3 regions of the Ruegeria sp. H7 genome follow, and region 2 is predicted to be linked to each of the others. Evidence: riboswitches for the same ligand, from Rfam matches in the RefSeq annotation. Region 2 holds a riboswitch; each other region holds the start of a gene.
The links. A riboswitch is a leader RNA that binds a small molecule or an ion and turns the genes downstream of it on or off. The one in region 2 is predicted to bind cobalamin.
Positions count from the first base shown of each region.

Region 1 (4,739 bases), on a different contig from region 2:
CAAACCGCGCCCAATTGCATACCATGGAATACAATTGATCCCATGACATCGGGCCTGAAATTTGTCCGTCCAAGCCTCATCCCCAAGCCGCCCCGTAAGGCGGGCCATTACCTTCGGCCTTGCCGGGCTGGGAACGGTCGTATTCTGGATGCTGGGCCTGCCCCTGCCCTTTCTATTCGGCCCCATGACCGCTTGCCTGATTGCGGCACTGGCGCATGCGCCGATGGAGGGGTTCGGGCAGATCTCGGTCGCGGCGCGCACTATCCTGGGCGTGGCGGTGGGGGCTTCGATCACGCCTGATCTGTTTGGCCAACTGCCGAAAATGGCAGCGTCAATTGCTCTGATCCCGCCCTTCATCCTATTGATCGCTTTGGTCGGGGTGCCGTTCTTTCGCAAGGTCTGGGGCTTTGACGACAAAACGGCCTTTTACGCCGCGATGCCCGGCGGGTTGCAGGACATGATCATCTTCGGCACCGAGGCCGGTGCCAATCCGCGCGCCCTGTCCCTGATCCATGGCACGCGCGTGCTGATCATCGTGACGCTCGCCCCGTTGTTCCTGACCCTGTTCTACGACGCTGACCTGACCAACCCCATTGGCGAACCCGCCCGCGACCTGCCCTTGCACGAACTGGCACTGATGGTCGTCGCCGCCATTGTCGGCTGGAAAGGCAGTGAGCGGATCGGCCTGTTCGGAGCGTCCATTCTGGGCCCGATGATCCTGACTGCGGCCTTGTCACTGGGCGATTTCATCCACACCCGCCCACCGCGCGAGGCGATCCTTGTCGCGCAATTCTTTATCGGCTGCACCATCGGCGTAAAATTTATCGGCGTCACATGGGTCGAGCTGCGCAAAGTTGTGGCGGCGGGCTGCGCCTATGTTGTTGTGCTGGCCGTACTTGCAGCAGCCTTCACGGCCCTTGTGACCACGTTGGGTTTTGGACAACCGATCGAGGCCTTCCTCGCCTATGCCCCCGGCGGGCAGGCTGAAATGACGGTCTTGGCCATCGTCTCGGGCGCGGATCTCGGGTTTGTCATTACCCACCACCTGACACGGATCGTTCTGGTGATCATCGGCGCGCCCATCGCGGCCAGTCTTCTGGTGCGCTGGTCCCGCTCTCGGGATTAGAGGGGTTTCGCAGTTTGATTTGGGTTCAATTCCTGCCGGGTTGCAATCCGACGCTGCGTGCTTTGCTGGCACCGGTAGACAGGGCTTTGGCCTTATGAGACTGTGCAGCCGATGGTGTCCGACGCTCTGAGTCGGCTGAAAAGGGAATGCGGTGCGGGCAAACGCCCAAGGCCGCAACTGCCCCCGCAACTGTAAGCGGCGAGCGACCCCGACAGACCACTGGATGACCCCGCATGGGTTGTCCGGGAAGGACGGGGACAGCGATGAACCGCAAGTCAGGAGACCTGCCATCTCCGGCGCATATGTGCCGCAGTCACCTTAACTCGGGCGGGGTGCCCGTGGACGGAGCGACAAGAGATGGACCGCACTGGCCAGACATCACTGTTGATGCCCCCACAGGCCGCCCAAAAGCGCGGAGGGCGTCGTTATGCTTGACCTGACCATTTCCCAACTGGATACCGGCCACGTGCCACCGCAGCGCGCGCAAGAACTGGGGCAGATGGGCTATATGCAATGGCTGGGCGGCCTGCCCGGTTCGGCAAACTACCATGCGCAGGCACGGATTGCTTTGGCCAAGGCCAAACCGTTTGCCGAGACTTCACCCGCCATCGCTGTGTTCTGCGACTTGCTGGCCCGATCCATGCAGATGCCCCTGGAACCATTGTTCCTGGCCCTGCCCGCAAAACAGCGCCGAGGGGGCCATCGCGCGCGCCGCGCCGCCTTGTGACCTAATGCTGGCAATTCAGCTTGTGCCATCGCCCGCATTTTGGACGATTTTGGCCGGGCAATGCTTTGAGTGTTTATTGATGATTTCGTTGAATCTGCGCACCGAGCACACCGCGTTATGACGAAATCTCATAATCTAATCGAATAACAATCATTTCACCTCATAATGCCAACGCGCTATACCTGCGGCCCACACAGCCGATTGGATACCGCGAATGCTCGACTTCACCCTGCCCGACACACCCGCGCTCGCGACCCTGCGCGCGCTGGCTGCCCAGCGCATCCTGATCCTTGACGGGGCGATGGGCACAATGATCCAGACGCTGAACATGACCGAAGAGGATTTTATCGCCAACGGTCACATCCATGGCCCCGGCTGTCGGCATCACTATCACCCGGACCATCCGCAACAGGGCAACAACGATCTGCTTGTTCTGACCCAGCCGCAGGCGGTTGAGGATATACAGTACGAATTCGCAATGGCCGGGGCGGATATCCTTGAAACCAACACTTTTTCCTCAACCACCATCGCGCAGGCCGATTACGGGCTGGAGGCTGCGGTGCATGATCTGAACGTCGCAGGCGCGCAGGTGGCGCGGCGCGCGGCGGACCGGGCCACGGCTGAGGACGGCAAACCCCGGTTTGTGGCCGGGGCTGTGGGCCCGACGAACCGGACGGCCTCGATCAGCCCGGATGTGAACGATCCCGGATACCGCGCCGTCAGTTTCGATGATCTGCGCATAGCCTATGGCCAGCAGATCGACGGGCTGATCGAAGGAGGCTCTGACCTGATCCTGATCGAGACGATCTTTGACACGCTGAACGCCAAGGCGGCGATTTTCGCGGCCTTCGAGAGCTTCGCCAAGGCCGGACGCTGCCTGCCGCTGATGATCTCGGGCACGATCACCGATGCCTCGGGCCGGACGCTTTCTGGCCAGACACCCACCGCCTTCTGGCACTCGGTCGCCCATGCGCGCCCTTTCACCGTCGGGCTGAACTGCGCCCTTGGCGCTGCATCCATGCGCCCGCATATGGCCGAGATTTCGGGCGTGGCGACCGCCCTGACCTGCGCCTACCCCAACGCGGGCCTGCCGAATGAGTTCGGCCAGTATGACGAAACACCAAACCAGACCGCCGCTCAGGTCGAAGAGTTTGCCCGCGATGGCATCGTCAACGTGGTCGGCGGTTGCTGCGGCACCACGCCCGACCATATCCGCGCGATCGCCGAAGCGGTTGCGCCCTTTGCCCCCAGAAAGGTACCCGCATGACCCGTCATCTGCGCCTCTCGGGGCTGGAGCCTTTTGTCCTGACGCCAGACATCCCCTTTGTGAATGTGGGTGAGCGGACCAACGTCACCGGCTCGGCCCGGTTTCGCAAATTGATCGTGAACCGCGACTATGCCGCCGCGCTGGACGTTGCGCGGGATCAAGTGGAAAACGGCGCTCAGATCATCGACATCAACATGGATGAAGGGCTGATCGACAGCAAACAGGCGATGGTCGAATACCTGAACCTTGTCGCGTCCGAGCCCGATATCGCCCGCGTGCCAATCATGATCGACAGCTCGAAATGGGAGGTGATCGAGGCCGGGCTGCAGTGCGTGCAGGGCAAGCCGGTGGTGAACTCGATCAGCCTGAAAGAGGGAGAAGAGGCGTTTCGCCATCACGCGGGTCTGTGTCTGGCCTATGGTGCCGCCGTGGTGGTCATGGCCTTTGACGAGGCCGGTCAGGCCGATACGTTCGAACGCAAGACCGAGATTTGCGCCCGCGCTTATCGCATTCTGGTCGAGGATATGGGGTTCCCACCCGAAGACATCATCTTTGACCCCAACATCTTTGCCGTCGCCACCGGGATCGAAGACCACGACAATTACGGCGTGGATTTCATCGAGGCGACCCGCTGGATAAGGCAGAACCTGCCCCATGCACATGTGTCGGGCGGCGTGTCGAACCTGTCTTTCAGCTTTCGCGGCAACGAGCCGGTGCGCGAGGCGATGCATGCGGTGTTCCTGTATCATGCCATTCAGGCCGGGATGGATATGGGCATCGTCAACGCGGGCCAGTTGGCCGTTTATGACCAGATCGACCCAGACCTGCGCGAAGCGTGCGAGGATGTGGTCCTGAACCGCCAACCGAAATCCGGCGGCAGCGCGACCGAGAACCTGCTGGACATCGCCGAACGTTTCCGTGGTGACAAGCGCGAGGAGAAAACCCGCGACCTGGCCTGGCGCGACTGGCCGGTCGAGAAACGGCTGGAGCATGCGCTGGTCAACGGTATCACCGAGTTCATCGAAGAAGACACCGAGGCCGCGCGCGCCGATGCGGAACGCCCCTTGCATGTCATCGAGGGGCCTCTGATGGCCGGGATGAACGTGGTCGGTGATCTGTTTGGCGCGGGCAAGATGTTCCTGCCGCAGGTGGTGAAATCAGCTCGTGTGATGAAGCAGGCCGTGGCCGTGTTGCTGCCCTACATGGAGGAAGAAAAGCGCCGGAATGGCGGTGAGGGCCGGCAATCTGCGGGCAAGGTGCTGATGGCGACCGTGAAGGGGGACGTGCACGATATCGGCAAGAATATCGTCGGCGTGGTTCTGGCTTGCAACAACTACGAGATTTTGGATTTGGGCGTCATGGTCCCGCCGCAGAAGATCCTGCAAGTCGCACGTGAGGAAAACGTGGACATTATCGGCCTGTCCGGGCTGATCACGCCGTCGCTGGACGAGATGGTGCATCTGGCATCGGAGATGGAGCGCGAAGCGTTCGATATTCCGCTGCTGATCGGCGGCGCAACCACGTCGCGGGTGCACACAGCGGTCAAGATCGCGCCGCGTTACACGCACGGGCAGGCGGTCTATGTCACCGATGCCAGCCGCGCGGTCGGGGTTGTCGGC
Region 1 covers NZ_JBQFNZ010000001.1:934,685-939,423, forward strand. Annotated here, with positions in the region: gene ACR0AC_RS04430 (AbrB family transcriptional regulator) at 62-1,126, shown strand; cobalamin riboswitch at 1,222-1,432, shown strand; gene ACR0AC_RS04435 (hypothetical protein) at 1,554-1,853, shown strand; gene ACR0AC_RS04440 (homocysteine S-methyltransferase family protein) at 2,068-3,120, shown strand; gene metH (methionine synthase) at 3,117-4,739, shown strand, end outside.
Region 1: it holds a riboswitch for cobalamin, as region 2 does, so the genes downstream of both, ACR0AC_RS04435 (hypothetical protein) here and ACR0AC_RS05310 (DUF1636 domain-containing protein) in region 2, are expected to answer to the same signal.

Region 2 (4,739 bases):
CTCTTTGATGTCGTCATGCTCGGCAATCACGACCAGACGTGAGCGACGGTCCTCGCCGGGCTCCCACGGGCGGTCATACTGGTGACGCACGCGGGCACCAACGGCCTGCACCAGCAGACGCATGGGTTTGCCCTGAACGGCGGCATAGCCCTTGACGCGCAGGATGTTCAGCTCATTCGCCAGACGTTCGATCTTGGCGACCAGTTCCGCCGGGTCGGTCTGTTCCGGCAGCTCGACGATGATGCTTTCGAAATCGTCATGCTCGTGGTCGTGGTGGCCGTCGTGATGTGACGGGCGCGCGTCCATGTCATCCTCGGCGGCGGCCTCAAGGCCCAGCACGACGCGCACGTCCACCGCGCCTTCGGCCACTTCGACCACGGGCAGGGGGCGGGGGGCTTCGGCGGCGATGACCTCTTTGGCTTTCGCCACACCTTCGGGACCGGCCAGATCGGGTTTGGTCAGCAGGATGATGTCGGCGCAGGAGATCTGATCCTCGAACACCTCCGACAGGGGCGTTTCGTGGTCGATCGAGTCATCGGCCAGACGCTGGGCGTCCACCGCCTCGACATTCGGCGCGAAGCGACCGGCGGCCACAGCCTCGGCATCGGCCAGAGCGATCACGCCGTCCACGGTGATTTTCGACCGGATATCGGGCCAGTCGAACGCCTTTAGCAGCGGTTTTGGCAGGGCGAGGCCCGAGGTTTCGATCAGGATGTGATCCGGGCGCGGTTCCAGCGCCATCAGCGCCTCAATGGTGGGGATGAAGTCATCGGCCACGGTGCAGCAGATGCAGCCATTGGCCAGTTCCATGATGTTTTCCGCCGGGCAATCCGGGATCGCGCAGGATTTCAGGATGTCGCCATCAACGCCCACATCGCCAAATTCGTTGACCACCACGGCCAGCCGCTTGCCTTGTGGGTTCTGCATCAGATGCTTGACCAGCGTCGTTTTGCCCGAACCCAGAAAGCCGGTGATCACAGTGACGGGGAGTTTTTCGAGGTTGCTCATTTCAGGGCTCCAATCGGGGGAATGCGCGAGGCGCAGTTCTTGCGGAAATGTTCGGGGCGCTCGCGCCATTTGACCAGGCCGTCCTCGGTGGCCAGATACTTGGTCGCACCATCGACGATGACGTCAACGTGATCGGCCTCATTGAGGTTCTCATAGACAAAGGTCCAGCGATCCGGCCCGCCGCGCAGCACGATGGAACAGCCCTGATCGCAGTTCGACAGGCATTCGACGGCTTTCAGCGTGACGCCCTCGGGCAGGTCCGCCTGTTCCAGCGCTTTGTGCAGCAATGTGCCGGGGCGTTGATCGTCATCCTCGATGGGCAGACCACGGCGGCACGTGGTGCAGACCAGCAGCTCGACCGGCGCAGTCTCGGTCATGTCTCTCATCCCCCCAAATCCTCTTCGCGGGGGACGGGGTTTCATGCGGGCCACGCGATGCACATGGACCCGACACCGGAACACCCCGCCCGGTTTCAACTTCGGGTGCTGGCAGGTCTCCCGGCTTGCGGATGTCAGAGGCCCGGTTCGTCTGGCTCCTCTGTCGGATGTCCCGCCTTCCCGGCTTTGCAGCCAGTGGCATTGGGCACCCTCTCCGGTCACGGTCGCGGGGGCGGCTGCGTTTGACGGATACCCGCTGACGCATTCCCTTTTCATCGGCTGTCGCCGACACCAACGACAGGGACATGCGGCACGTGCGGGCAGGTTGTCAAGCGCGATGCGACCACCATCGCGTGGCTAGGATGAAAAGCGACCTGCCAGCGTCGCTGGGCGGCATGACGCCGTGCCCGCGACATGGTCGCATACCGGAAAACACGCAGGGAGACGCGAATAATGAAAGTTGGGTTCATCGGACTTGGAAATGTGGGCGGAAAACTCTCGGGCTCGTTGCTGCGCAACGGGATCGACCTGACGGTCCATGACCTGAATGCAGACCTGGTGGCAGAATTCGTCGAAATGGGCGCACAGGCCGCCGAAAGCCCGGCCCAGCTGATGCGCGATTGCGACGCGGTGATCACCTGCCTGCCATCGCCTGCCGCCTCGGACGCGGTGATGCAAGAGATGTTGCCCGAGGTCGGCCCCGGCAAAATCTGGATGGAGATGTCCACCACCGACGAGGCCGAGGCCAAGCGGCTGGGTGCCATGGTCATCGAGCGGGGCGGGGCGGCGGTTGATTGCCCGGTTTCCGGCGGATGCCACCGGGCGGCAACCGGCAATATCTCGATCTTCGCGGGCTGCGACCGGGATACCTTTGAGCGAATCCTTCCTTTCCTGACAACGATGGGCCGTCGGGTGTTGCATACGGGCGATCTTGGCTCGGCCTCGGTTCTGAAAGTTCTGACCAACTATCTGGCAACCGCTAACCTGATCACCTGCGCCGAAGCGCTGGTGACCGCCAAAGCCGCCGGGATGGACCTGAACACAACCTATGAGGCGATCAAAATCTCGTCCGGTACGTCGTTTGTGCATGAGACCGAAAGCCAGGTCATCCTGAACGGTTCGCGCGATATTTCCTTTACCATGGACCTTGTCAAAAAGGATATCGGCCTGTTTCAGGACGTCGCCGACCGCGCGGGTGTCCCGCTTGAGATCAACCCGATCATGATCAAGATTTTCGAGGACGGCATCGCACGCTACGGCGAACGCGAACTGTCGCCCAACATCATCAAACGCCTGGAAGACGCCACCGGCCTCGACATCCGCGCGCCCGGCTTTCCACCTGAAATGCAGGACGATGAACCGGAAGAACCAGGGTATGAGGTTGTCCCGGTGGGGCGCGAATCCTGACGTTTGAACCGGGCGTTGGTGGGTGGATTCTGGCGCGCACCAACGGGGAATTCGGCGTGAATGCGCCAGCTAACCGGGGGCTAGTGAAAGTTCGCCTGGAAGCTCATGGCGCTTAGCGCGACATGAGCATCCAAAGGTGGGCGCAGTTCGAACGCCCTCGGTTCCCGTGAGAAATTCCACAGCCTGAAAAGGATCCAGTGGCCGCGGTTTTGCTCAGCAACCGCCAATTCGTTCCGGGAGATGTGAAAGGGTGTGCGCTCCCAGCCATTGGTCGTCTTTACCTCGATCAGGCGGATGTTCCCCTCAGGCGTGAAGCTTGAAATGTCATACCCGGCGCCATCGCCATCTTCCTGACTGACCCACCGCACCTTCTTGGCTAGGTCTTGCCGGCCTGCACCTTTCAAAATTGCGCGCTCATGATGCAGAACGCGCTCCTCCCCGGCCTTACCCAGAGATTTGTTTTCCTCATCCCGCCCTGCCACATCGAATTTCCGTGCTACGGCCTGCATTTGTTCCAATTCATCCGGAGGCGGCGTGTTTTGCATGGTTGGTGGGGTGCCGATCCAAACAGGTCCGGGAGGTTCCGATGCACCTATTGGAGGAGGAGTATTTCTGGCAATCCATCCACCGTGTCGATGGAGGTGCCGGGCAACGGCATCTACCAAAGACATCTGAAAGTTGAAGGCGGGTTTGTAGCCATTGATCCAGGTCTCACCCAGCCCCTTAAGGACCGCTGAGATGTTTTGGTGTTTGAACTCGATTGAGCCTTTGGATCGACCAATTGACTCCTGCATGGCCCGATTGTGGGCCGCCTTGTTGTATCGCTTTCCCGCCAACTCATCACGAAGCATGGAAAAATAGTCTTCTACGATGGCGTTGTTTTCTTGATCTGACCATTCCGCACCACTCATGGTGCCAGGCTATGCGAGGCGGTTCCTGATGTCACGCGGTGTAGTTTTATGGAGAAGTCTGTATGTCAGGCCGTCGAGACAAAGCGCCCAAAGTGGCGCGAAAGTGATGCAAAACATTGAAGAGGAAGTGGAGGCGAGTACCGGAATCGAACCGGTGTACACGGATTTGCAATCCGCTGCGTCACCACTCCGCCAACTCGCCTTTTTAAGTAAAATCAAATACTTGCCGTGGTGTGACAGGCGTTTTAGCAGCTTTCTTATGGGGCGTCCAGAGGATTGCGTGTAATTTTGGTGCCTGAGGCGGGAAATGCTGATCTGGGCCGGATCACAAACCTGTCGCACGGTCCGGGCTGTGGCAACAGGGCCGTTGCCGGTTGCTGCGGGATGTGGCAAAAGCCAAAAAAACGTGGGAATTCAAACGAGAGATCACATGACAGATTTCGCAACCCGACGCCGCACTATGGTCGATACGCAGATTCGGCCCTCTGATGTCACGAAATTCCCGATTATCGATGCTATGCTGACCGTCCCGCGTGAAAATTTCGTGCCGGATGCGCAGCGCGAGGCCGCCTATGTGGAAGGCATAATCGATCTGGGGGACGGGCGCAGCATGCTGGAGCCTCGGACTCTGGCCAAGATGCTGGACGCTGTGAATATTTGCAAAGATGAGGCGGTTCTGGATATCGCGCCTGGGCTGGGATATTCCACCGCCGTTGCCGCGCGCATGGCCGAACTGGTGGTCGCTGTTGAAAGCGATGAAGCGCTGGCCGCAGAAGCGCAGGATGCCCTGACCGAGGCGGATGCTGACAATGCCGTGGTGCATGTCGGCCCGCTGGAGCAAGGGGCCGAGGAACACGGGCCATATGACGTGATCATGATACAGGGCGGCGTGCAGCAGGTGCCGGACGCTTTGCTGGACCAGTTGAAAGACAACGGGCGCATCGCCTGTCTGTTTGTGCAGGATGGTCTGGGCGTCGTTCGGATCGGGCGCAAGGCTGGTGACCGGGTCAGTTGGCGCGACGCGTTTAACGCCAGT
Region 2 covers NZ_JBQFNZ010000002.1:66,917-71,655, forward strand. Annotated here, with positions in the region: gene cobW (cobalamin biosynthesis protein CobW) at 1-1,008, opposite strand, end outside; gene ACR0AC_RS05310 (DUF1636 domain-containing protein) at 1,005-1,385, opposite strand; cobalamin riboswitch at 1,479-1,696, opposite strand; gene ACR0AC_RS05315 (NAD(P)-dependent oxidoreductase) at 1,800-2,792, shown strand; gene ACR0AC_RS05320 (protein NO VEIN domain-containing protein) at 2,873-3,703, opposite strand; tRNA gene ACR0AC_RS05325 (tRNA-Cys) at 3,832-3,905, opposite strand; gene ACR0AC_RS05330 (protein-L-isoaspartate O-methyltransferase family protein) at 4,134-4,739, shown strand, end outside.

Region 3 (4,739 bases), on a different contig from region 2:
TGAAGGCCGGGCCGTCCGTGGTGATTGTGACACGCGGCAGACAGGGGGCGACAGGCTATCTGGCGGACGGGTCCGAGACCTCGGTGGCGGTCAAACCGGTGCAGGTTATCGATACTGTGGGCGCCGGCGATACGTTCAACGCGGGCGTTTTGGCCGAACTCCACCGCGCCGGGCACCTGAGCAAAGAGGGCCTGCGCGCCTTGACACCTGATAGCCTGCGCGCGGCTTTGTCCCTGGGCGCCGATGTCGCCGCCGTCACCGTATCCCGCGCCGGGGCAAATCCGCCCTGGGCGCATGAGCTTTGATCCCACGAGGGAACCGACATGAAACGATCCGACATCAACGACATCAAGACCGAGGCGCAGGCCTTCATCAAATCCTTCGGCGCGGTCCTGCCGCCCTTCGCCGACTGGTCCCCTGATCAGATGCGCAGCGCAAAGGCCGACACGATCCGCGCCCGAGGGTTGGGCTGGGACATTACCGATTACGGTCAGGGCAAGTTTGATGAGCTGGGCCTGTTCCTGTTCACCCTGCGCAATGGCGACGTGAATGATCTGAACCAGGGTCGCGGTATGCTCTATGCCGAGAAACTGCTGATTTCGCGCGACAAACAATTGTCTCCGATGCACCGCCATATCATCAAGGCCGAGGACATCATCAACCGGGGTGGCGGTGATCTGGTGATGGAGATCTACGCCTCAGACCCCGAAGGCGGCATTGATCGCGACAATCCGGTTGTTGTGCCCAGCGATGGCTGCGACGTGACCATCACGCCCGGCGAATTGCTGCGCTTGAAACCCGGCGAAAGCGTTACCCTGATGCCCGGTATCTGGCATGCCTTCTGGGCCGAGCGTGGCGATTGTCTGATCGGTGAAGTCTCAACCGTCAATGACGACCGCACGGACAATGTGTTCGAGCAACCGATCCCCCGGTTCGCGACCATTGAAGAGGACGCAGCGCCGGAATTTTTGCTGGTTGCGGACTACTAAACACTCAGTCCGCGTCGCCAAAATCTCGGCCAGAACGCTTGACAATTAAATCCGCGACAGACTAGCTGACCAGCGATGGTTCCCGTAGCGATGCCTGCGGGATGAAAATGGGAATACGGTGCGGCCCTGCGGCCAAATCCGTGACTGCCCCCGCAACTGTAAGCGCAGAGCGACGCCAAATCACCACTGGCCTGAACAGGTCGGGAAGGTTGGCCAAGCCACGACCCGCAAGTCAGGAGACCTGCCATCACCTGTGCAACCAACCCGGGGCGGGGCGTCCTGGAAGGAGGATTTGATGGCTCAATTTTTCGCCTGCGGGCGTGGCGTCTTCTTTTCGCGCGGTTTCCGCAGCGGGGACAGCCATGTCATCCCAAGCTGACCACTTCGTCCTGATCTGTTCGACCTGTCAGGGTGAAATCGAAGCCAAGGCAGCCAAGGCCAGTTTGGACGCAACCCTACCACCGGAGTTTGCGACCCGGTTGATTGCCTGCATGGCAGGGTGCGAACGCCCCATGACCGTTGGGCTGCAAGCCGAAGGCAAGGCGCAGTATCTGTTCGGCGATATCCAAAGCCCAGCCGATCTGGACGCGATTGCCGCCTTTGCCCGTCAGTTCCGCGACAGTGACGACGGCTGGACCAGCGCAACCGACCGGCCCCCTGCCCTGCTTTACAAAACTCTGGCGCGTCTGCCGCGCCTTTCGACAGAGGGCGAGATATGAGTTTTCTGGTTGCCAAGGGGCTCGAATACTACGCCCTGAATGGGGATGTGTTGCTACAGGATGTGTCCTTCTCGTTGGATGAGGGGTCGATCCTGGCCATTGCCGGGCCGAACGGAGCGGGGAAAACCACGCTGTTGAACCTGCTTTGCGGCCTCGAACGTCTGGCCCTTGGCGATGTGACGATCAAGGGGCAAAGCCTGCGTCAATTGTCTGCCCCGGAACGGGCGCGCACCATCGCCGTTGTCGGGCAACAGGAACTGCCTGACGGCCGGCTGAAGCTGCGCGACTATGTGGCCCTTGGGCAAATCCCGATTCAGGCCGACCGGTCCGCCGAGGATCATAAGGCCGATCTTGAGCGGGTGCTTGAGATCACCGAACTGGTCCCGCTGGCCGATAAACCGATGCAACGTCTGTCCGGCGGGGAACGTCAGCGGGCGCATATCGCACGGGCTCTGGCGCAAAGGCCATCGCTGCTGTTTCTGGACGAGCCGACAAACCACCTCGACCCCGATGCCAAGGGCCACATGCTGTCGCTGGTGGCCGAACTGGGCGTTACGGTTGTGATGATCGTGCACGATCTGGTCATGATCCCCGAATTCGCCACCCATATCGCTTTGATGAAGGCAACCCGAATGACCGGCTTCGGCCTGATCCCCGAGGTTCTAACACCCGAGCGTGTGCGCGATACGTTTGGCGTTGACTACCTGTGTTTCCAGCACGAAGGGCGCGTGATCCCGGCGCTGGATATCCGAAAACGAAAGCTGTCATCTTAACAGGAGAATTTGATGATGCAGAAATTCTGGTCCGTAGTCCTTGTTTCGGGCCTCGCGAGTGGTGCGGCGGCACATGAAGTGACCGTCGACAATTGCGGAGAACCACTGGTGTTCGACGGCACGCCCGAGCGGATTGTCGTGCACGACATGAACATGACCGACATGGCCTTTGCGCTGGGTTTGCAGGACAAGATTGTCGGCCTGACCGGCATTACCGGCTGGTACAAGACCAGCCCGGATTTCGATGCAAAACGCGGTGACATCCCGGAACTGGCGCCCAAATACCCCACCGTCGAAAATCTGGTCGCGGTCGAGCCGGATATGTTCTTTGCCGGTTGGTATTACGGCATGCAGCCGGGTGGCGAAGTCACCCCCGACACGCTGGAACCCTTTGGCATCAAAACCATGGTCCTGACCGAAAGCTGCGTTCACCTGAACAAGGACCGCCCCGAAGCCAGCATGGACCTTCTGTTCGATGACGTGCTGCGTCTGGGCAAGGTGATGCATGTGGAAGACAAGGCCGAAGCGTTGGTTTCGGGCTGGAAAGACCAGCTGGCGGCCATCGAGGCGAAGACCGCCGATCTGGCGAAGCCCCGCGTCTTCCTGCTGGACGGTCCCGCCGATGCGCCCTTTACCGCCGGTAAATTCGCCATTCCCGACGCCATGATCGAGGCCGCGGGCGGCGTCAGCGTCACCCATGACATGGACACCAGCTGGGGCCGTACCTCGTGGGAGGCTGTGGCCGCCGCAAACCCCGAATTTCTGGTCCTACTGGACTATCAGACCGGAAACGGTGCCGAAGACACGTTCAAGTTCCTGCAAGAGCATCCGGCCATGTCCCTGACCGACGCCGTCAAGAACGAACGCTGGATCGGTCTGCGCTATGAAGAGCTGACCCCGGGACCGGCAAATATAGACGCCATCGAAAAGATGGTTTCGGCCATGCACCCGGAGCTCAACTAACATGGCTCAAACGGGCCGCGCGGTCCTGCTGGGGGCGGTCATTCTGACCGCCCTTTTGCTGCTGTCTGTTGTCTATGGCACGACACCTATTCCTTTCGCAGACATAGGTACAGCGATCATGCTGGGCACCGGCTTGACCGAAGGCGAGATGTCGCCCCTGCACCGGATCGTGTTCGACCTGCGCCTGCCCCGCGCCTTGTTTGCGGCTGTCATCGGTGCCGGATTGGGCGTGGTCGGCGTGGTGCTGCAAACGACCACGCGCAACGATCTGGCCGATCCGTTTCTGTTTGGCCTGTCCTCGGGCGCAGCCGCCGGGGCGGTTCTGGTCATCACGGTGACCGGCGACGTTCTTGGCATCTGGACCCTGCCGCTTGCCGCCTTCTGTGGCGGTCTGATCGCGTCCGGCATCGTTCTGGCGCTGGTTCAGGGCCTGCGCACAAGCGCGCCGGAAAAGCTGATCCTTGCGGGGCTTGCGGTCTCGTTCCTGTTTTCTGCCATCACCAACTATCTGATTTTTTCCGGCGACAGTCGTGCCGCGCATTCGGTGATCTTCTGGATGCTGGGCGGTCTTGGCCTCGCGCGGTGGGAGACCTTTCCCCTTGTCCTGATCGGGCTTGCGATGATCCTGGGCTATTCACTCTACCGCAGCCGCTGGCTGGACGCGCTGCTGACCGGGGATTTCACTGCTGCTACGCTGGGTATCCCGGTTCAGGGCCTGAGGTTTCGGATGTTCTTTGTTGCGGCTCTGGCCACGGCAAGCTTTGTCTCGGTCGCGGGCGTCATTGGCTTTGTCGGCCTGATGGTCCCTCACATCGCCCGAGGCATTGCCGGAACACTGCACCGCAATCTGTTGGTAACCTCGGCCATCGTGGGTGCGATCCTGCTGACGCTCTCCGACATCCTGTCGCGCTTGCTGCTGGCCCCGCAGGAACTTCCCGTCGGCATCGTCACCACATCCATCGGATCACTGTTCGTCTTCCTGTACCTGTTCAAATCCGCCCGCAACGACTAAGCCTAGTGCGTGCCGCGTGGCACGAAATAGGGATCGACCATGATCGTCTCGCTGGTTTTGGCGGGATCGGCCAGCCTGCGTTCCAGCAGCGCAATGACCTGATCGACAGCCTCAGCAATCGGGTTGTTGACCGTGCTCAGGTTGAAGATCGGCCATCTGGCCATTTCGATGTCGTCGAACCCGACCAGCGACAGCGCGTTTGGAACGTCCAGACCCATCTCGCGCGCCGCTGTCAGCGCCCCGATTGCGCTGGCATCATTGGCGCAGATCAGCGCGTCCAGCC
Region 3 covers NZ_JBQFNZ010000005.1:163,054-167,792, reverse strand. Annotated here, with positions in the region: gene ACR0AC_RS12795 (carbohydrate kinase family protein) at 1-305, shown strand, start outside; gene ACR0AC_RS12790 (D-lyxose/D-mannose family sugar isomerase) at 324-989, shown strand; cobalamin riboswitch at 1,049-1,252, shown strand; gene ACR0AC_RS12785 (DUF1636 family protein) at 1,352-1,708, shown strand; gene ACR0AC_RS12780 (ABC transporter ATP-binding protein) at 1,705-2,481, shown strand; gene ACR0AC_RS12775 (ABC transporter substrate-binding protein) at 2,494-3,444, shown strand; gene ACR0AC_RS12770 (FecCD family ABC transporter permease) at 3,446-4,456, shown strand; gene ACR0AC_RS12765 (LacI family DNA-binding transcriptional regulator) at 4,459-4,739, opposite strand, start outside.
Region 3: it holds a riboswitch for cobalamin, as region 2 does, so the genes downstream of both, ACR0AC_RS12785 (DUF1636 family protein) here and ACR0AC_RS05310 (DUF1636 domain-containing protein) in region 2, are expected to answer to the same signal.